One region of the Streptomyces pseudoechinosporeus genome, then DNA from elsewhere that is predicted to be linked to it. Evidence: riboswitches for the same ligand, from Rfam matches in the RefSeq annotation. Region 1 holds a riboswitch; each other region holds the start of a gene.

Evidence for each region. A riboswitch is a leader RNA that binds a small molecule or an ion and turns the genes downstream of it on or off. The one in region 1 is predicted to bind cobalamin.
Region 2: linked by a shared signal. The riboswitch ahead of ACYVO6_RS18675 (CbtB domain-containing protein) and the one ahead of ACYVO6_RS11715 (cobalamin biosynthesis protein) in region 1 are both predicted to bind cobalamin.
Region 3: linked by a shared signal. The riboswitch ahead of ACYVO6_RS43405 (ribonucleoside-diphosphate reductase subunit alpha) and the one ahead of ACYVO6_RS11715 (cobalamin biosynthesis protein) in region 1 are both predicted to bind cobalamin.

Annotation. Positions count from the first base shown of each region.
Region 1 covers NZ_BAAGPS010000009.1:35,336-42,107, reverse strand. Annotated here, with positions in the region: gene cobN (cobaltochelatase subunit CobN) at 1-1,041, opposite strand, end outside; gene ACYVO6_RS11720 (cobyric acid synthase) at 1,038-2,549, opposite strand; gene ACYVO6_RS11715 (cobalamin biosynthesis protein) at 2,546-3,517, opposite strand; cobalamin riboswitch at 3,643-3,785, opposite strand; gene ACYVO6_RS11710 (hypothetical protein) at 3,856-4,077, opposite strand; gene ACYVO6_RS11705 (inorganic phosphate transporter) at 4,090-5,295, opposite strand; gene ACYVO6_RS11700 (lysozyme) at 5,477-6,238, opposite strand; gene ACYVO6_RS11695 (class II aldolase/adducin family protein) at 6,435-6,772, shown strand, end outside.
Region 2 covers NZ_BAAGPS010000012.1:229,366-236,137, forward strand. Annotated here, with positions in the region: gene ACYVO6_RS18650 (MFS transporter) at 1-90, shown strand, start outside; gene ACYVO6_RS18655 (NAD(P)H-dependent oxidoreductase) at 90-590, shown strand; gene ACYVO6_RS18660 (flavin reductase family protein) at 587-1,102, shown strand; gene ACYVO6_RS18665 (acyl-CoA dehydrogenase family protein) at 1,108-2,286, opposite strand; gene ACYVO6_RS18670 (CbtA family protein) at 2,463-3,227, opposite strand; gene ACYVO6_RS18675 (CbtB domain-containing protein) at 3,253-3,486, opposite strand; cobalamin riboswitch at 3,523-3,683, opposite strand; gene ACYVO6_RS18680 (histidine phosphatase family protein) at 3,794-4,363, shown strand; gene ACYVO6_RS18685 (ferredoxin) at 4,441-4,812, opposite strand; partial or broken gene ACYVO6_RS18690 (MFS transporter) at 4,895-6,107, opposite strand; gene dhaK (dihydroxyacetone kinase subunit DhaK) at 6,433-6,772, shown strand, end outside.
Region 3 covers NZ_BAAGPS010000078.1:80,611-87,382, forward strand. Annotated here, with positions in the region: gene ACYVO6_RS43395 (nucleoside hydrolase) at 1-978, shown strand, start outside; gene ACYVO6_RS43400 (GNAT family N-acetyltransferase) at 1,374-1,871, shown strand; cobalamin riboswitch at 1,937-2,077, shown strand; gene ACYVO6_RS43405 (ribonucleoside-diphosphate reductase subunit alpha) at 2,221-4,593, shown strand; gene ACYVO6_RS43410 (ribonucleotide-diphosphate reductase subunit beta) at 4,596-5,603, shown strand; gene ACYVO6_RS43415 (hypothetical protein) at 5,516-5,752, opposite strand; gene ACYVO6_RS43420 (GlxA family transcriptional regulator) at 5,953-6,772, shown strand, end outside.

The DNA of each region.
Region 1 (6,772 bases):
GACCCGCGAGTGCTTCGTCGGGTAGGCGGTGAAGACGAGGGCGAGCTTTTTCTCGTCGTTCGGCTTGTGCTTCAACTGCGCGTGCCGTACGGCGATTCCGGCCACCCGCCCGGCCCGCTCCGGATCGGCGACGTACACCGGAACGTCGTCAGGGCCTTGCTCCTTGAAGGAGAACGGGACCGTGACGATCCGACCGTCGAACTCCGGGATCGCGACCTGCATCGCCGCGTCCATGGGGGAGAGGGCGGCATCGGAGTCATCCCATGCCTGCTTCGACGATGTGAGGCAAAGCCCTTGCAGCACAGGGATGTTGAGATCGGCCAGCGCCCCGATGTCCCAGGCCTCCTCGTCACCGCCCGCCGAGGCCTGCGAGGCGTGCGTGCCTCCCGCCGCGAGCACCGTGGCGACCAGCGCGTCGGCTCGCCCGAGGATCTCGTACAGGCCCTCGTCGGCGCCGCGCAGCGAACCGCAGTACACGGGAAGGGCGTTGGCGCCGCGTGCCTCGATCGCGTCGCACAGGGTGTCCACGAAGGCGGTGTTGCCGGACAGTTCGTGGGCCCGGTAGAAGAGCACGCCGATGGTGGGGCGGCCGTCGGCGTACGGACGCTCGCCGTGGACGCCGTACTCGGCCATCTTCCGTGGTTCTTCGAAGCCCTCTCCCGTGAGCAGCACGGTGTCGGAGAGGAAGCGGGCCAGCTCGGCGAGGTTCCCGGGGCCACCCTCGACGAGGTACCGCAGCGCCTCCGCCACGACACCGGCCGGCACCGATGACTCGGCCATCAACTCCGCGTCGGGGACGGCCTCTCCGCCGAGCAGAACCGTCGGGATCCCGGACGCCTTCAACGCCGCGAGCCCGTCCTCCCAGGCGCGTTTGCCACCCAGCAGGCGTACGACGGCGATGTCCGCGCCCTCGAGCAGCGCGGGAAGGTCCTCCGCCACATCCACCCGGGTCGGATTGCCGATCCGGTACGAGGCGCCGGAAGCGGCCCGGGCCGCCAGCAGATCCGTATCGGCGGTCGACAACAACAGCACTGTGCTCATGCGGGCGCTCCCGGTGGAATGAAGGGCAGTCCTGACGGCGCGCCCGACTCGATGAGCCGCCACAGCGCGTCCGTGTCCGCGTGGTTCTCGATCAGATCGCCGAGCCGGTCCAGCTGTTCCTCGCGCAGCGCGGCGAACGAGGTGTCGGCGGCCGGTACGAAACGGCGGCCCGCGGCGACCGCCACCTCGCGCAGGAAGGCCCGCCGGAAACCGTCCGACTCCAGCGAGCCGTGCCAGTGCGTCCCCCAGACCTCGCCGACCCGGCAGCCGTCCAAGAAGGGGGCTCCGCCGGTGACTTCGGCGACGCCGTGATGGATCTCGTACCCCTCGACGTGCTCGCCGAGCGCCTCGCCGACGGGCCGGGTGAGGGTCTTCTCGCGCTCGAACCGGACGCGTACGGGGAGGAGTCCGAGTCCGTCGACATGACCCGCGCGTGACTCGACCTCGTCCTCGATGTGCTTGCCGAGCACCTGGAAGCCGCCGCAGATGCCGAGGACGGGCCGCCCCTCAGCGGCTCTGCGCATCAGCGCATCCGCGAGGCCGCGCTCCCGCAGCCACTCCAGGGCGCGCACCGTCCCGCGGGTCCCCGGGATCACCACGAGGTCGGCGTCGGTCAACTCCTCGGGGCGGTCCACGAACCGCACCACGACGCCGGGTTCGGCGGCCAGAGCGTCCACGTCGGTGAAGTTGGACATCAGGGGGATCGCGCAGACGGCAACCCGTAGGACGTCCTCCCCGACGGGCGGAGCGACCACGGACTCGCGCACCGCGCCCCGCAGTGACACGCGCAGCCCGTCCTCCTCGTCGATGCCGAGGCCATGCTGGAAGGGGAGTACGCCGTATGTGGAGCGACCGGTGAGGTTGTGGAGCATGTCCAGCCCCGGCTCCAACAGCGACACATCGCCGCGGAACTTGTTGACCAGGAACCCGGCGACAAGTGCCTGATCCTCCTGCGACAGCAGAGCGACCGTCCCGAAGAACGACGCGAAGACCCCGCCACGGTCGATGTCACCGACCACCAGCACAGGGAGCCGGGCATTCCTGGCGATCCCCATGTTCACGATGTCGGTCCGCCGCAGATTGATCTCGGCGGGACTGCCCGCCCCCTCGCAGATCACCGCGTCATACGTGCCCCGCAACTCGGCCAGACACTCCAGCACGGTCCCGAGAAGCTTCTCCTGCCTGCCACCGTGGTAGCCGCGCGCGCTCAACTCGCCCACGGGCTTGCCCATGAGGACGACCTGACTGCTCCTGTCACTTCCCGGCTTCAGCAGTACGGGGTTCATGAGCGCTGTCGGCTCGACGCGTGCGGCCTGTGCCTGCATGGCCTGTGCGCGCCCGATCTCGGCGCCCTCGCGTGTGACGAACGAATTGAGGGACATGTTCTGCGCCTTGAAGGGGGCGACTTTCACCCCTTGGCGCACCAGCCACCGGCAGATCCCGGCGGTGATGACGCTCTTGCCGGCGTCGGAGGTGGTTCCGGCGACGAGCAGCCCGCCGCCACTCATGACGTACGTCCCTTTGCGATGAGCCGACCGGTGAGGAGCCGTCTCATGACGAGCCGCCCGGCGACGGTCGCACCGAGTGCGAGCCGGCTCACGCGCCGCGAGAGCCGCACAGCCTGCTCGATGTCGTCGACCCGCACGGCCCGCCCCTCGCCGTTGAGTACCGGCCGGTGCTCAACTCGCCCCCCGTACGACAGCGTTCCGCCCAGCCGTACTCCCAACGCCCCCGCGAACGAGGCCTCGACGGGCCCGGCGTTGGGGCTCGGGTGCCGTTCGGCGTCAGCGCGCCAGGCGCGTACGGCCCCGCGTGGATCGCTGCCCGCGACGGTCGCGAGCACGGCGGTCAGGCGGGCGCCCGGCCACCCCGCCACGTCGTCGAGCCGTGCCGAAGCCCAGCCGTACCGCCGGTACTTGGGCGACTTGTGCCCGACCATGGCATCCAGCGTGTTGACGGCCCGGAAGCCGACGAGCCCGGGCACACCTGCCGCGGCGCCCCACACCAGCGCGCCGACCACCGCGTCGGAGGTGTTCTCGGCGACGGACTCGACGACGGCCCGGGCGATCCCGTCGGCGTCCAGCGCCTGGGGGTCCCGTCCGCACAGGTGCGGCAGCCGTTCCCGGGCCGTCTCGATGTCTCCTGCGGCGAGTGCCTCGCCGATAGCACGGGCCTCGCGGCCGAGCGAAGTCCCGCCGACCACGGCCCAGGTGGCGGCGGCGGTCAGCGCTATGGAGGCGGTACGGGACGTACGTACGGAAGTGGCGGCGAGGGCCGCAAGAGATACGGCACCGCCGGCGCACACGGCGGTGTGCAGCGCGCCCCACCCGCGGTGGTCCCGCCACAACACCCGTTCCACGGCGCCCGCGGCCCGCCCGAACGCGGCGACCGGATGCCCACGGCGTGGATCGCCGAGGAGTTGGTCACCGAGGAGGCCGGCGGCGGCGCCGTACGCGAAAACGCGATCGGCACGCATGGGGTCAGCCTGTCGCTACGTCAGGCAGAACCCTTGGGGCCCTCGAAACCCTCGTACTCGGCAAACTGAACCGCAACAGGCAGCCGCACATGGCGATATGTCCTCACTCAGGGTGTCCGCGCCCTGGTTCGACGAGACCGACGGCGAGAGTTCCTGGCTCCCGGGACTTGCTTCCCCGGTGACAGTGGCGGGACCGCGCCGGACTCACACCGGCTTCCTCTTCTGCCGCCGTACTTGGCTCGGGCAGTCCACCACGCCCATCAGCAGCCGTCAACTTGCCGCTGACCTGCGAAGGGAGAGTGTGCGAAGGCCCACACAGGCGGGTGGGTTGCGGGACGTCAGGCCACGATCAGGTAGATGCCGTACGCCACCGCCGCCGTGCATGCCGTGAAGCAGGCGTACGCGCCGGTCGTCGCGAGGGTCGCGGAGTTGCCGTGGGCGGACGCCGACTCGCGCTTGGAGAGGCCGGCGATGCCGAGGGTGAAGAGGCCCACGAGGGCGACGGTGACGATGAGGCTGACTCCGAAGACGGAGCCGAGGGCTGCCCAATCGATCTTCATGCTGTTCGTTCCTTAGACCGTGGCGGTACGGGCGGGCTCGGTGTCCGGCTCTTCGACGGTGCCCGTCGGGGGCGGGGTGACGGCGGTGATGGCCGTGGTCACCACGTCGGCGGGCTCCTCGACCTCGTTGACGTTCGTGTGGTCGATCACCTGGCGGCGGGAGACCACCCAGATCGCGGCGCTGGACGCGACCAGGAAGACGGCGACGAACGCGGTGCCCCAGATACCGAAGGAGGTCACGTACTCCGCGATCGCGGCGACCAGAGCCGCGGCCGGCAGCGTCAGGCCCCAGGCGACGAACATCCGGGTGGCGGTGGACCAGCGGACCACACCGCCCTTGCGGCCGAGACCCGCGCCCATCACCGAGCCGGAGACCGAGTGCGTGGTGGACAGGGAGAAGCCGAGGTGCGAGGAGGCCAGGATGACGGTGGCCGCGCTGGTCTGGGCGGCGAAGCCCTGCTGCGGCTGGAGGTCGGTCAGGCCCTTGCCCATCGTGCGGATGATGCGCCAGCCGCCCAGGTACGTGCCGAGCGCGATCGCGAGACCGGCGGAGAGGATGACCCAGACCGGCGGGTCCGAGTCGGGGGCGACGGCGCCGCCGGCGACCAGGGCGAGAGTGATGATGCCCATGGTCTTCTGCGCGTCGTTGGTGCCGTGAGCCAGTGAGACGAGTCCTGCGGAGGCGATCTGACCCGTGCGGTAGCCCTTCTTGGCGGCTTCGCCGTTCGCGTTCCTGCCGAGCTTGTACGTCAGCCGGGAGGCGAGCATCGCGGCGAGGCCCGCGACCAGCGGGGCGGCGATCGCGGGGATCAGCACCTTGGTGACGAGGACGTCGCCGTGCACCGCGCCGACGCCGGCCGAGGCGATGGTGGCGCCGATCAGGCCGCCCATGAGGGCGTGCGAGGAACTGGACGGCAGGCCGACGAGCCAGGTCAGCAGGTTCCAGAGGATGGCGCCGACGAGCGCGGCGAAGATCACCTCGGGTTGTATGCCCTCTTCGTTGACCAGACCCTTGGAGATCGTGTTGGCGACCTCCACGGAGAGGAACGCGCCGACGAGGTTGAGTACGGCGGACATGGCCACCGCGGCCTTGGGCCGCATGGCGCCGGTCGAGATGGTGGTGGCCATCGCGTTGGCGGTGTCGTGGAAACCGTTCGTGAAATCGAACGCGAGGGCAGTGACCACCACTATCGCGAGGATCAGCGAGAAGTTCTCCATTTACCCGGTCTTCTATCGGACGTCAGCGGCTTGTGGACCGTAGGCAACCTGGATGAACGGAAGATGAACTTGACAGGACAGTGAGGTGTACCGAAACGGGGCGCCGCCCCTCCGGGTGTACCGGAGGGGCGGCGCGGGAGTCGAACTGATGCGGAGTGCTGGGCTCCGCTAGCCCTTGCTTCTAGCCCTTCGCGAACTTCTTGAGCCGGCTCATGGACCCGTTGAAGAGATTCTGGTCACCCGGCAGGCTCCCGCCGTTGTCGTACTGCCAGAACGTCCATGTCCTCCAGCCCGCCGGCAGCGACCCCGCCGACGAGCTGTAGCGGGCCAGCCAGAGCGCGTGGTTCGAGGCGAACGCGGAGCTGTTGCCGGTGCAGTTCTTCCACCAGTGCGTGGTGGTGTAGATCACCGGGCGACGGCCGGTCTGCCGCTTCACCTCGTTGCTGAACGACTTGATCCAGCCGACCATCTTGGCCTTGCTCAGGCCGTAGCACTTCTTCTTGCCGTACGGGTTGTACTCGATGTCGAGCGCGGGCGGCAGCGTCCAGCCGTCCGCTCGCCAGTCGCCTCCGTTGCGTACGAAGTACGCCGCCTGGGTCTTGCCCGACGACTTGTGCGGCAGTGCGAAGTGGTACGCCCCGCGGACCAGGCCCGCGTTGCGCGCGCCGTGGTACTGCTGGCCGTAATAGGGATTGCGGTACGTGTGGGACTCGGTCGCCTTCACATAGACGAACCTGGCGCCTTTGCTCTTCGCCTTCGACCAGTTGACGCTCTTCTGGTGCGAGGAGACGTCGTGCCCCTTGGGCTTGGCGGCTGCCGAGACCGGCATCTCGACGAGGGCGGTGGTGCCGATGGTCAGTGTCGCCACGGAGAGCACGGCGAAGCGGGCATGGCGACTACGGGACAGTTGGCGACTTCGGGACGGTTTGCGATCACGGGCCACAGTTCCCCCCGGAATGGCGGCGTGCACGACAAATCTCCCTGAGGGTATGGGAAGAACCGCGAAACTCCGTCGCTCGTCGGCCAATTGCTCCGGGCGGGCGTTCTGTTCGTATATGCGCCCTTTCGGAGGTGCGTGTTCCGCCCTAAAGTGCCCTCGCCCGCGCCGGGTCGGTGTACGTGGCTGGCAGGATCGCGGCATGGCTGAACAGCGGTGGGACGCGAGCGACGGGCGGGACGTGGCGGGGCAGGGCGCGCGGGACGCGACGGAACGGGCCTGGCGCGAGCTTGTGGCGACGGCCCGCCGGACGGTGTCCGAGGGTCTGGTCGTCGGTACGTCGGGCAATGTGTCGGTCCGGGTGGGGGACACCGTCCTGGTCACGCCGACCGGAGTCCCGTACGACGAACTCCGCCCGGAGGACGTCTGCGGGGTCGGTCTCGACGGCCGACAGGTGCTCGGTTCACTCGTTCCGACCAGCGAACTGCCCATGCATCTGGCGGTCTACCGCGCCACCGACGCCCGCGCCGTCGTCCACAC
Region 2 (6,772 bases), on a different contig from region 1:
GCGTCCGTGTTCCTCCGAGTCGACCGTCCCGGGGCCGGATCTCCCGCGGCGTCCGCCGCCGCGCCCCAACTACCCACAGGAGTCACCTGATGAAGGCTGTCGCCGTCGTCGGAAACCCCAAGGCCGGCTCGCGCACCCGCGATGCCGCCGAACGCCTCGCCGCGGCCCTCGGGCTCGACTGCGAGGTCGTGGAAGTCGTCGAACTCGGGGTCGGCCTGCTCGGCTGGGGCGACCCGGACGTCACCGCGACCGTCGAGCGGGTGCGGTCCGCCGACATCGTGATCGCGGCATCGCCCACCTACAAGGGCACGTACACGGGCCTGCTCAAGGTCTTCCTCGACCAGTTCCCCACGGCGACCGGCCTCGCGGGCCAGGTGGCACTGCCCCTCATGCTCGGTGCGGGCCCCGCGCACGCACTCGCCCCCGAACTCACCCTCAAACCAGTGCTCGTCGAACTCGGTGCGACCTGCCCCGCGCAGGGTCTCTACCAGCTCGACTCCACCTACACGACGGATGACTCACTCGCCCGCTGGGCCGAGCGGTGGAGTCGGATCGTGCTCGACGCCGCGAAGACGAGGACCGCACGATGACGGCCGTGGAAGGGACGGCAATGGAAGGCTTCACCTCGGATCCCGACGAGATGAAGAGGGCATTCTCCGGATTCCCCTCAGGAGTCGCAGCGCTCTCGGCGCGCATCAACGGCGACCCGACGGTCATGATCGTTTCGTCGTTCGCCGTCGGTGTCTCCTACAACCCGCCCATGGTCTCCTTCGCCGCCCAGCACAGCTCGACGACCTGGCCGGTGCTGTCTCGCGCGCAGACGATCGGGATCTCCGTCCTGGGCGAGGGCCACAGCGACAAGGCCCGGCAACTCGCCTCCCGCAGCAAGGCGGGCCGTTTCGCCGGCCTCGGCACGGTGGAAGCGGCATCCGGCGCGATGTTCCTCGAAGGCGCGCCGGTCTGGCTGGAGTGCACCGTCGAGCACAGCTATCCGGCCGGCGATCACGACATCATCGTGCTGCGCGTGCTCGCCATGATGTCCGACGACGACCGCAATCCGCTTGTCTGGCACCGCCAGACCCTCAAGATGCTGGGCAGCTGACAGGGCTAACGCCGTACCCGCGGCATCCCCAGACCGATCCACGAGATGATCTCGCGCTGGATCTCGTTGTTCCCGCCGCCGAAGGTGAAGATCACGGCCGAGCGGTAGCCGCGCTCCAGCTCGCCGTGGAGCACCGCGCCCGCCGAGCCCTCCTTGAGGACGCCCGCCGCCGCGACGATCTCCATGAGCCAGGCGTACGCGTCCCGGCGCGCCTCGGAGCCGTACACCTTCACGGCGGAGGCGTCCTGCGGGGTGAGGGTGCCCTCCTGGACGGCGTTCACCATCTGCCAGTTGAGGAGCTTCATCGCGTCGAGCTTGGTGTGGGTCTGGGCGAGGCGGCGGCGTACCCAGGGGAGGTCGACGACGCGGCGGCCGTCGGCGAGCTTGGTCTCCATCGCCCAGCGCTGTACGTCGTGCAGGGCGCGGATGGCCATGGTGCCGTGCGCGGCGAGTGTGACGCGCTCGTGGTTGAGCTGGTTGGTGATCAGCCGCCAGCCCTTGTTCTCCTCGCCGACGCGGCGGGAGACGGGGACGCGGATGTTCTCGTAATAGCTCGCGGTGGTGTCGTGCGAGGCGAGGGTGTTGATGAGGGTGCAGGAGTAGCCGGGGTCGGAGGTCGGCACGAGGAGCATGGTGATGCCCTTGTGCGGTGGGGCGTCGGGGTCGGTACGGACGGCCAGCCACACCCAGTCGGCGGTGTCGCCGTTGGTCGTCCAGATCTTCTGGCCGTTGACGATGTACTCGTCACCGTCCCGTACGGCCCTGGTCTTGAGCGCGGCCAGGTCCGTGCCCGCGTCGGGCTCGCTGTAGCCGATCGCGAAGTCGATCTCGCCGGAGAGGATCTTCGGCAGGAAGTACGCCTTCTGCTCCTCGGTGCCGAACTGCATGATCGTCGGCCCGACCGTGTTCAGCGCCATCAGCGGCAGGGGTACGCCAGCCTGGGCGGCCTCGTCGAAGAAGATGAACTGCTCCATCGGGCTCAGCCCGCGCCCGCCGTACTCCTCCGGCCAGCCCACCCCGAGCCAGCCGTCGGAGCCGAGCCGGCGGATGGTCTCGCGGTAGAACCGCTTCTGCGCCGCCGGGTCTGCGTACCGGGCGTGGACGTTCTCCGGCACCAACTCGGTGAAGTAGGCGCGCAGTTCGGTGCGCAACTCCTGCTGCTCCGGCGTGTATTCGAGATGCACGGCGCCTCCTGGCTCCCACGGGGCTCCCACTGGCCTGCTGCTCCGGCCGCCCGGTCCTGACGGCGCACACCGTAGAACGTGTTGCAGAAATTGGGAACACGCAGGAGTGGGTGACACGTGGGTGGCGCAAGGAAAGGCCCCCGGTTGTCCGGGGGCCCATCTCTTGGCTCAACTGCTCAGTGTGGTACGGGAGTTGCCTGTGTGGCGCTCCCCCGCTGGGCGGCAGCCGTACGCGGAGCCAGCACGCGCTCCGCGAGGTACCCGAAGACCAGGCCGTACGCGGTCCACAAGGTCACCTGGATGGCGAGGGCGGCCAGCCGGTACTGCCACAGCAGGGTGCCGGGGAAGCCTTCCGGGACGTCGTTGAAGGACGGCAGGAGCGCGTAGGCCAGGCCGACGACGAGGATGAAGAAGGCTCCCGCGGAGAGGGTGGCGTTCCAGTTGCCCAGGCGTGGTGCGAGGCGCTTGCCGAGGATCACCGTGCCGACGGTCAGCAGCACGCTGAGTACGACCATCAGGAAGTACAGCGTGGTCCGCTGGTTGAGGGTGTCGGGGTTGCCGACGGCGGGTGGGTTGGCGGGGTACTTGAGGAACGGGACGACGTAGACCGCGAGCAGGCCCGCGGTCGACAGCATCAGCGCGCTCGCGCGCGGTCCGAAGCGACCGATCCTGCCGAGTGCGAAGCAGTACGCGAGGGCGGCGATGCCACCGAACGCGACGCCGTAGATGAGGACGCCGGTGCTCAGGCCGGCGGTGGACTGCATGGTGCGGCTGACGAGTTCCTCGCCGCCGTGCTCGTGGGCGTGGGCCTCCTCGAAGGCGATGGCCTCGTCGACGCGTGGTTCGCCGAGGAAGTAGGCGACGACCAGGGCGAGCAGACCCGCGGCGAGTCCCGCGAGCATGCCGCGCACCAGGAGGTTTCTGACGGTTGCTGAGTCCATGTGCTCGTACGCTTCCTCGTCGCCGTCAGTGGCAGGGGAAGCCGAGGAGGTGGCGGGCGTCGTGCACCCACTCGTGCACGCCTTCACCGGAGACCACGGAGGTGGCGCCCTGCTCGGCGCCGACGAAGTAGAGCAGGACCAGCATCAGGATGCCGAAGAAGACCGCCCAGGGGACGATCGCGCCGATCGGCAGCTTGGCCGGCACGGCGGCCGGTGCGGCGGGGTTGGTCACGGTCGGCTGAGCGACGGACTGGGCCATGGCAGAACCTCCTGGGGAACTCGCGTCCCATCTCGGTGGTGCACAGGACGACGGCCACGGGTCTGACTTGCCCGGACTGCACCGCCCCTGGTGGGAGGCGGTCGCTACGGGCTTACAGTGGCGCGACCGTGCCGGATTCTCACCGGCTTCCGTCGAACCGTCGTCAATATCGACGTGACCGTACCGCGAAGCGGGGAGGCGGCCAAGGGCGCACGGGGTGCCGGAGAGTGCGCCGTTGCCCTGGTCACGCGCCAATTCCCGGTATGGGCAAGGGGGTTGATCAGGTGTTGAGCGTGAAAGTGGGCCGATGACCAGCCGAGTGATGTTGATCTCACCAGCGATCAGTGCCGCGTTGCGGGAGGCGCGTTTCGACGACGGATGCCCCCTCGACGCCGCCGGGCTGCGGCTCGCGGAGGCGGCCGCGGGTTCGCTGCCCGCTCCGGACCAGGCCCTGGTCTCCCCCGGCGTGCGCTGCCGCGAGACGGCCGGCGCGCTCGGTCTCGACGCCGCGGACGAGCCCGAGTTGGCGGGACTGGACGTGGGCCGCTGGCGCGGCGCGAGCCTGGCCCAGGTGAGCGCCGAGGAGCCGGAGGCGGTCGCGCGCTGGCTGGCGGATCCGTCCTGCGCCCCGCACGGCGGCGAGTCCGTACGCGAGTTGTGCGACCGGGTCGCCAAGTGGCTCGATTCGGCAGGGCAGTTCTCGGGCCGGACCCTCGCCGTCGTGGAGCCGGAGATCGTACGGGCCGTGGTGGTACGGGCGCTCAGTGCTCCCGAGCCGGCGTTCTGGCGGATCGACGTACCACCGCTGACCGCGACGGAGCTCAGCGGGCGGGCCGGACGCTGGAACGTACGGGTGGGTCGGGTGCTCGGGGACTGACGGGCTGAGGCTTGGGCGGCTGCTCGCCACCTCAGGGCGGCCGACATCCCGGCAGGACCGTCACCCCAGCAGGCCCGTCACCTCAGCAGGGCGAGGAACTCCGTGCAGGCGCGCGCACAGTCCCGGCATGCCAGCGCGCCCTCCTCGGCGCCGGGGTTCCGGTCGAAGACGTGCGCGGTCTCCAGGCAAACGCCGCGGCACCACTCGACCTGGGCACGCGTCGCCGCCTCGTCCTGCCAGGTCTGTTCGGCCAGCACGCGGCAGGTCGCGTCGCAGACCTCCGCGCACATGATGCTCTTGCGCCGCAACTCCTGCTGATCTTCGGGACCGTCGAGATCGGCGAGACTCGCGCGCAGCGCACACACCCGCGCGCACTCGGTACACGCCTGCGCACAGGCGAACCGGTCCTCGAGGAAACGGACGAGTTCCTGCTGATCTGTCGCTGACACGCTGTACGGGTAGCCGGACGCCGTCACGCCAAACCCGGTGACGTCACACGGTGGCCGGTGGCGTCACATGCGGGCGGGCGGTTCAGCGGCCGGCGGTCTCCCGTGTGGCCGGTTGCCTGACCAGGTTCACGGCGACGGCCATGACGATGACGGAGGTCAGGGCGATACCGGCGCCGACGTAGAGCGGTGCGGTGTAGCCGAGGCCCGCGCTGATGGCCAGGCCTCCGAGCCAGGCGCCGAGGGCGTTGCCGATGTTGGACGCGGAGACGTTGGCGCTGGCGGCCAGTGCCGCTCCGTGGGCGAAGTCGGTGACGCGGGTGATCATGCCGGGCACGCTGGCGAACCCGAACACCCCCATCAGGAACACCAGGATCACCGACGCCGTGGCGCTGCCCGCCAACAGCCCGAACATGGCCAGGGTGATGGTGAGTCCGAGCAGGGCGAGGACCAGGGCGCGGTCACGGTCGCGGTCGGCGGCCCGCCCGCCGATCACGTTCCCGACGACCAGGCCGACTCCGTACACCATCAGCAGCCAGGCGACATCCGAGGAACGAAAGCCCCCGACCTCAGTGAACGTGTAGGCGATGTAGCTGAACGCGCCGAACATCCCGCCGTAGCTGAGCGCGGTGGCCGCCAGGGTCAGCCACACCTGCCAGGAGCGGAACGCACGGACCTGGGCCCGCAAGCCGTCGGAGGGTTCGGAGGGCATCGGGTCCGCGTGGCCCACCGCCGTCGGCGTCCGCGTCTCTCCCACCCGGGCGGGGACGAAGGCGGCGACGCCCGCCAGCGCGAGCAGGCCGATTCCGGTGATCGCCCAGAAGGCCGCTCGCCAGCCCCAGCGTTCACCGACCAGCGCTCCGAACGGCACGCCCAGTACATTCGCCACCGTCAGTCCGGCGAACATGACGGCCACCGCGCGGGACTTCTTCTCCGGCGAGACCAGACTGCGCGACCAGCGATCCGATCCCGAAGAACGAACCGTGGCACAACGCCGCGACGATCCGCCCGAGCAGCATCACCGCATAGTTCGGCGCGATCGCGGACAGCAGGTTGCCGATGACGAACAACGCCACCAGGCCGACCAGGACCTGCTTACGGGGCAGCCGCGCCGTCGCCGCCGTCAGCGCGATCGCGCCGACCGCGACACTCAACGCGTACCCGGAGATCAGCCGACCCGCAGCCGCCTCGGACACCGAGAAACTCGACGCCACCTGCGGCAGCAGTCCCGCGATCAGGAACTCGGTCAGACCGATGCCGAAACCGCCGACTGCCAGCGCAATCAGTCCAGCCGGCATCCGTCCCTCTCCGATCGCGCACCCGACGAGCCGCAGCGTGCGGCAACTCCCGCCTCCAAGGCCTCACTATGCCATCGCGACGCTCACCAACGCCCGTACGTGGCTTGGCCGTTCACATGGGCGACCCCGTTCACGTCGGCGACCGCCACACACCCAAGAACGTCGGTACACGTGACCATCGCTCCCTCAGCGCCGATACTTCCGAGAGTGAGCTGCTGGGACCGCCGATCCCACGGACCGCCAAGATCGAAGACCTCGCTCAACCACTCCGACCGGGTAGGACACAGGTCGGATGCTCAGTTGCTGATCTCACTCGGAGGTACCCATGAAGATGCTCATCAACGTCGCGGAGACGGTTGTCGCGGACGCGCTGCGGGGCATGGCTGCCGCGCATCCCGAGCTGACCGTGGATGTCGAGAACCGGGTGATCGTACGGCGGGACGCTCCGGTGGCCGGGCAGGTGGGGCTCGTCTCCGGTGGTGGTTCGGGGCACGAGCCGTTGCACGGCGGTTTCGTGGGTCCGGGGATGCTGTCGGCGGCCTGTCCGGGCGAGGTGTTCACCAGTCCGGTGCCGGACCAGATGGTGCGGGCGGCTGCCGCCGTGGACAGCGGGGCCGGGGTGCTGTTCATCGTGAAGAACTACACCGGGGACGTACTCAACTTCG
Region 3 (6,772 bases), on a different contig from region 1:
TCACCGATCGTCCTCGACAGTGACCCCGGCATCGACGACGCCCTGGCTCTGCAGTACCTGCTCGGTACAGGGCTGTGGGACCTGAAGGCCTACACCTCCGTGGGCGGCAACCTCCCCGCCGAGCAGACCTACCTCAACGCCCGGGCCCTGGCCCGAGCAATGCGCATCGACGCCGACATACCGGTCCACCGGGGCGCGGGCCGCCCCCTGACCCGCCTCCCGTACACGTCCGCGTCCGCCTTCCACGGCAAGGCGGGCCTCGGCAACGAGACACTGCCCGACTCCACGGCCGCCCACCTGCCGGAATCCTCCGCGCAGGCCCTGCTCCGGCTCTCCCGCGAGTACGAGGGAGAGCTCACCGTGTGCGCCACGGGCCCGCTCACCAACGTGGCGATCGCGCTCCTGGAGGACCCGGCGTTCGCCCACCGCGTCAAGAAGTTCGTGTTCATGGGCGGTGCCGCGCAGGTGCCCGGGAACATCACGCCGGTCGCCGAGTTCAACATCTGGGCCGACCCGGACGCCGCCGAGGTGGTCGTCTCCTCCGGGATCCCGTTCACGATGGTCGACTTGGACGCCTCGCACCGCTGCCTGCTCGGTTCCGCCGACCTGGCCGTCCTGGAGGCGGCGGGCACGGGCACGGCGCTCGCCGTCCGGCTGCTACGGGTGTACATGGACGCGTACCGCCGCCACGGCGGGGGCGACGCCTGCCCGTTGCACGATCCGCTCGCGGTGGGGGTGTGCGCGGACGAGTCGTTCATCACCGCCGCGGAGGGCGCCGTCATCGTCGAGTCCGCGAGCGAACTGACCCGCGGCAAGACCGTGTTCATCCCCTCGTCCGCACAGCGCGTCTACTACGCCGACTCCCCTGTCCTCACGGCCCGTACGGCCCTCACGGGCCGCGTGGCCCTGGGGCCGGGGCCTCGCGACTTCGTGAAGGACTTCGTGGCGACGGTGCCGCAGTGGCCGGGGGTGGGCTGAGATCCCCGTACTGAGATCCAGTACGGGGGAAAACCACAGGCCGTTGTCGTACCCCTGATGCACACTGCACCACATGGACATCTTGAACCCTCCCCCAGCTGAAGCAGGGGGATTTCTGGCTCAGGAAGCCCCACAGACCAGCGGCCTGAAAGGTCTTACTCCCTCAACACCAGCCGGGACGGAACCTGCCCGGTTTGTTGAGCAAAGCTCGGCAGTGCCGTCTTGGTTCTCGATCGGCACGGTGTGCGCGCTTGGCTCTCGCAACGCACGACAGGCAGGCTACCCGATCGCGTGGCGGTCTTTCGCCCTGGAGGCGAAACCCCGTCCCCTGCCCTACTCCGCAGGAGTTCGATTCCTCCCCCGCCTGAAGGCGGGGCATCCTCGAAGGAGACCAGGTGATCAGGCGGGCAACCCCGGAGGAGTACGAGACCCTCGGCGAGATCACCGCACAGGCCTATCTCGGGGACGGCCTGCTCGACTTCGGAGAGAGCGACGAGTACCTGGGCGAGCTGCGGGACGTCGCCAAGCGGGCCGCCGCGGCCGAGGTGCTGGTCGCCGTCGAGCACGACCGCGTGCTGGGCGGCGTGACCTTCGTACCGTCCGGCGGACCGATGGCCGACATCGCGGAACCCGGTGAGGCCGAGATACGGATGCTCGCCGTCGCCCCGGAGGCCCGTGGCCGGGGTGTCGGAGAGGCGCTCGTACGCGCCTGCGTCGACCGCGCACGGCCCACCGAAGGCTGCGTACGCATCGTCCTGTCGACCCAGCGCACCATGCACTCAGCCCACCGCATCTACGAACGCGTTGGCTTCACCCGCACTCCGGAACGCGACTGGAACCCGATCCCGCACCTCGACGACATCACTCTGCTCACCTATGAGCTGACACTCTGACACCCTCCAAAGCCGACGCTCGACACAACATGTGGTGTGCGCTTCCCAAGCCCAACACAAGATGTATGCTCATGCTCGCTGTCGCCGCAGGGGAATCCGGTGCGAATCCGGAACTGTCCCGCAACGGTGTACTTGTGCATGTCTGTCCCTGGGATGGGCCGTGCGCGAGCGTCAGTCCGAGGACCTGCCGACAGCGTGCCCAGGCCAATCCGGTCCGGGCGACCATGACGTCCGGGCCTCGCGGAGTGGGCCGGTGGACGCGGCGTCCCGCTGTCGCAGAGCGCGTACGCCCGTGTGCCCCGAACCCCCTCTCCCCGCAGGCCCCTTACCGAGTGAGGGAGAGCCCCACGTGACCATCGCGCCAGCCGATCCGGTTTCAGCAGCCCTGGAGACCGGCAGTCCCGGAACTGCGCTGTTGCGGACCCTGACCGACCTCACCGCCGACCTCCCCGACACCGACCCCGGCCGGGTCGCCGCCGCCGCGTTGCGCGGCCGGTCCGCGCACGCGGACGAGGCGGAGTTGCGCGAGCTGGCCACCGAGGCGGCGGCCGGCCTCATCTCCGAGGATCCCGCCTACTCGCGGCTGGCCGCCCGCCTGTTGACCATCGGCATCCGCGCCGAGGCCGCCTCGCAAGGCGTCACGTCCTTCACCGAGTCCGTCTCGGTGGGGCACCGGGAAGGGCTCATCGCCGACCGGACCGCCGAGTTCGTACGCATCCACGCCGAGCGGCTCGACTCGCTCATCGCCCCCCAAGCCGACGACCGTTTCGGCTACTTCGGACTGCGTACGCTCCACAGCCGGTACCTCCTCCGGCACCCGATCACCCGCAAGGTCATCGAGACGCCCCAGCACTTCATGTTGCGCGTCGCCTCTGGGCTCGCCGAGGACGACAGCACCCGTTCCGTCGACGAAGTCGCCGCGCTCTACCGCCTGATGAGCCGCCTCGACTACCTGCCCTCCTCCCCCACCCTCTTCAACTCCGGTACACGGCACCCCCAGATGTCGTCCTGCTACCTCCTCGACTCCCCGAAGGACGAGCTGGACTCCATCTACGAGCGCTACCACCAGGTCGCCCGGCTCTCGAAGCACGCGGGCGGCATCGGCATCGCGTACTCCCGGATCCGTTCCCGCGGTGCGCTGATCCGCGGCACGAACGGGCACTCCAACGGCATCGTCCCGTTCCTCAAAACCCTGGACGCCTCGGTCGCCGCCGTGAACCAGGGCGGCCGGCGCAAGGGTGCCGCAGCCGTCTACCTGGAGACCTGGCACTCCGACATCGAGGAGTTCCTGGAGCTGCGCGACAACACCGGTGAGGACGCCCGGCGTACGCACAACCTGAACCTCGCGCACTGGATCCCGGACGAGTTCATGCGCCGGGTCGACGAGGACGGCCTGTGGTCCCTCTTCTCCCCCTCCGACGTGCCCGAACTGATCGACCTGTGGGGCGAGGAGTTCGACGCCGCGTACCGCAAGGCGGAGGCTGACGGCCTCGCCAGGAAGACCATCCCGGCCCGCGATCTGTACGGCCGCATGATGCGCACCCTCGCGCAGACCGGCAACGGCTGGATGACCTTCAAGGACACCGCCAACCGCACCGCCAACCAGACCGCCCTGCCCGGCCACACGGTCCACTCCTCCAACCTCTGCACGGAGATCCTGGAGGTGACGGACGACGGGGAGACGGCGGTCTGCAATCTGGGGTCCGTGAATCTGGGTGCCTTTGTCGACATGACGACCGGCGATCTCGACTGGGAACGGCTCGACGCCACCGTCCGTACCGCCGTCACCTTCCTCGACCGCGTCGTCGACATCAACTTCTACCCGACCGAGCAGGCGGGTAGGTCGAATGCGCGCTGGCGCCCTGTCGGTCTGGGCGCGATGGGTCTCCAGGACGTGTTCTTCAAGTTGCGGCTTCCCTTCGACTCCCCGGAGGCCAAGGCCCTCTCCACCCGCATCGCCGAGCGCATCATGCTCGCCGCGTACGAGGCCTCCGCCGACCTCGCCGAGCGCAGCGGCCCGCTCCCGGCCTGGGAGAAGACCCGTACGGCCCGGGGGGTGCTGCACCCCGACCACTTCCCGGGCGTCCGCCTGACCTGGCCCGAGCGCTGGGCGGCCTTGCGCGAGCGCATCGCCACCACCGGCATGCGCAACTCGCTCCTGCTCGCCATCGCGCCCACCGCCACGATCGCCTCCATCGCAGGCGTCTACGAGTGCATCGAGCCGCAGGTCTCCAACCTCTTCAAGCGCGAGACCCTGTCGGGCGAGTTCCTCCAGGTCAACTCGTACCTGGTGAACGAGCTGAAGGAGCTGGGCGTCTGGGACGCCCGCACCCGCGAGGCGCTGCGCGAGGCGAACGGTTCGGTGCAGGACTTCGCCTGGATCCCCGAGGACGTACGACGGCTCTACCGCACGGCGTGGGAGATCCCGCAGCGCGGGCTGATCGACATGGCCGCGGCCCGCACCCCGTTCCTGGACCAGTCCCAGTCCGTGAACCTCTTCATGGAGACGCCGACCATCGGCAAGCTCTCCTCGATGTACGCGTACGCCTGGAAGTCGGGCCTGAAGACGACGTACTACCTGCGCTCGCGCCCGGCGACCCGCATCGCCCGCGCGGCCGGTTCCTCCTCGGCCGCCGCCCCCGTCCCCGTACAGCAAGCCGCCGACCCCGACGCGGTCGCCTGCTCCCTGGAAAACCCCGAGTCCTGCGAGGCCTGCCAGTAATCATGAGTGACAAGAACCTGCTCGACCCGGGCTTCGAGCTGACCCTCCGCCCCATGCGCTACCCCGACTTCTACGAGCGCTACCGGGACGCGATCAAGAACACCTGGACCGTGGAGGAAGTGGACCTCCACTCGGATGTGACAGATCTCGCGAAACTGTCACCCGGCGAGCAGCACCTCATCGGCCGGCTCGTCGCATTCTTCGCGACCGGCGACTCGATCGTCGCCAACAACCTGGTGCTCACCCTCTACAAGCACATCAACTCCCCCGAGGCAAGGCTCTACTTGAGCCGTCAGCTCTTCGAGGAGGCCGTGCACGTCCAGTTCTATCTGACGCTCCTGGACACCTACCTCCCCGACCCGGAGGACCGCGCCGCCGCATTCGACGCGGTCGAGAACATCCCGTCCATCCGCGAGAAGGCCGAGTTCTGCTTCAAGTGGATGGACTCGGTGGAGAAGATCGACCGGCTGGAGAGCAAAGCCGACCGCCGCCGATTCCTCCTCAATCTCATCTGCTTCGCCGCGTGCATCGAGGGCCTGTTCTTCTACGGCGCCTTCGCGTACGTCTACTGGTTCCGCAGCCGCGGCCTGCTGCACGGCCTGGCGACCGGCACCAACTGGGTTTTCCGGGACGAGACTTGCCACATGGACGCCGCGTTCGCCGTGGTCGACACCGTCCGCAAGGAAGAGCCGGATCTCTTCGACGAGGAGCTGGACCGGCAGATCACCGACATGCTCCGGGAGGCCGTCGAGGCCGAGCTGCAGTTCGCGCGCGACCTGTGCGGTGACGGTCTCCCGGGCATGAACACCGACTCGATGCGCCAGTACCTGGAGTGCGTCGCCGACCAGCGACTCGCACGCCTCGGCCTGGCACCCGTCTACGGCTCCGAGAACCCCTTCTCCTTCATGGAGTTGCAGGGCGTTCAGGAGCTGACCAACTTCTTCGAGCGCCGGCCTTCGGCGTACCAGGTGGCGGTGGAGGGTTCGGTCGGCTTCGACGAGGACTTCTGATCCTCCGGGTGCCCCTGCTCGGCCTCCCTGAGCTGACGGTCGATGCGCCGGTCGCGCACGATGCCGATCACTGCGGGGAGGACGAGCAGGACCAGGATTCCGAGGACGGTGAGCATTCCGATCAGTGCTTCCATGCGTGTCGTATCCATGGACACTACTGTCGCGCCGATTGCTCCTTACGGTCAGTGGCAGGACTGCCGCACACCCTCGAATTCCTGCCATCTCTCAGGCATACTGGCGGCATGCTGCTGTGCCATCCCGGGGGACGCGGCATCCGACAGCGGCTCCGCCGCGGGCCGGACCCCCGGCCGAAGTCCCTGTTGACCTGCGCATCCATGCGAGGTGGGTCATGCTGAGCAACGTGGCCGCCGTCCTGCTCGACGGTGTGCATCCCTTTGAACTCGGCGTCCTCTGCGAGGTGTTCGGCCTCGACCGCAGCGACGAGGGCCTGCCCGGGTACGACTTCGCGGTCGTCTCCGCGGAGGGCCCGTCGCTCAGCACCCATGTCGCCGGGTTCACGGTCTCCACGCCGTACGGCCTCGACCGGCTCGAAGAGGCCGACCTGATCGCCGTACCGGCCGGGAGCGACTACATCGGGCGCGACTATCCGCCCGAGATGCTCGACGCCCTGCGCCGGGCCGCCGACCGCGGGGCCCGCGTGCTCAGCGTCTGCTCCGGTGTCTTCGTGCTGGGCGCGGCCGGGCTCCTCGACGGACGGCGCTGCGCGGTGCACTGGCGGCAGGCTGACGAACTCGCTCTCCGCTATCCGCGGGCGATCGTCGAACCCGATGTGCTGTACGTCGACGAGGACCCGGTGATCACCTCGGCCGGCACCGCCTCCGGTATCGACGCCTGTCTGCACATCGTCCGCAAGGAACAGGGCACGGAGGTGGCCAACAAGATCGCCCGTCGGATGATCGTGCCGCCGCACCGCGACGGCGGCCAGGCGCAGTACGTCGAGCGCCCGCTGCCCCTCTCCTCGTGCGACACGGTCGGCGAGGTCCTGGTGTGGATGGAGCGCCACCTCGACGAGGAGATGACCGTCGAGCAGCTCGCCGCCCGTGCGCATATGTCCCCGCGCACCTTCGCGCGCCGTTTCCAGCAGGAGACCGGCACCACGCCGTACCGCTGGATCCTGCGCCAACGGGTGCTGCTGGCCCAGCAGTTGC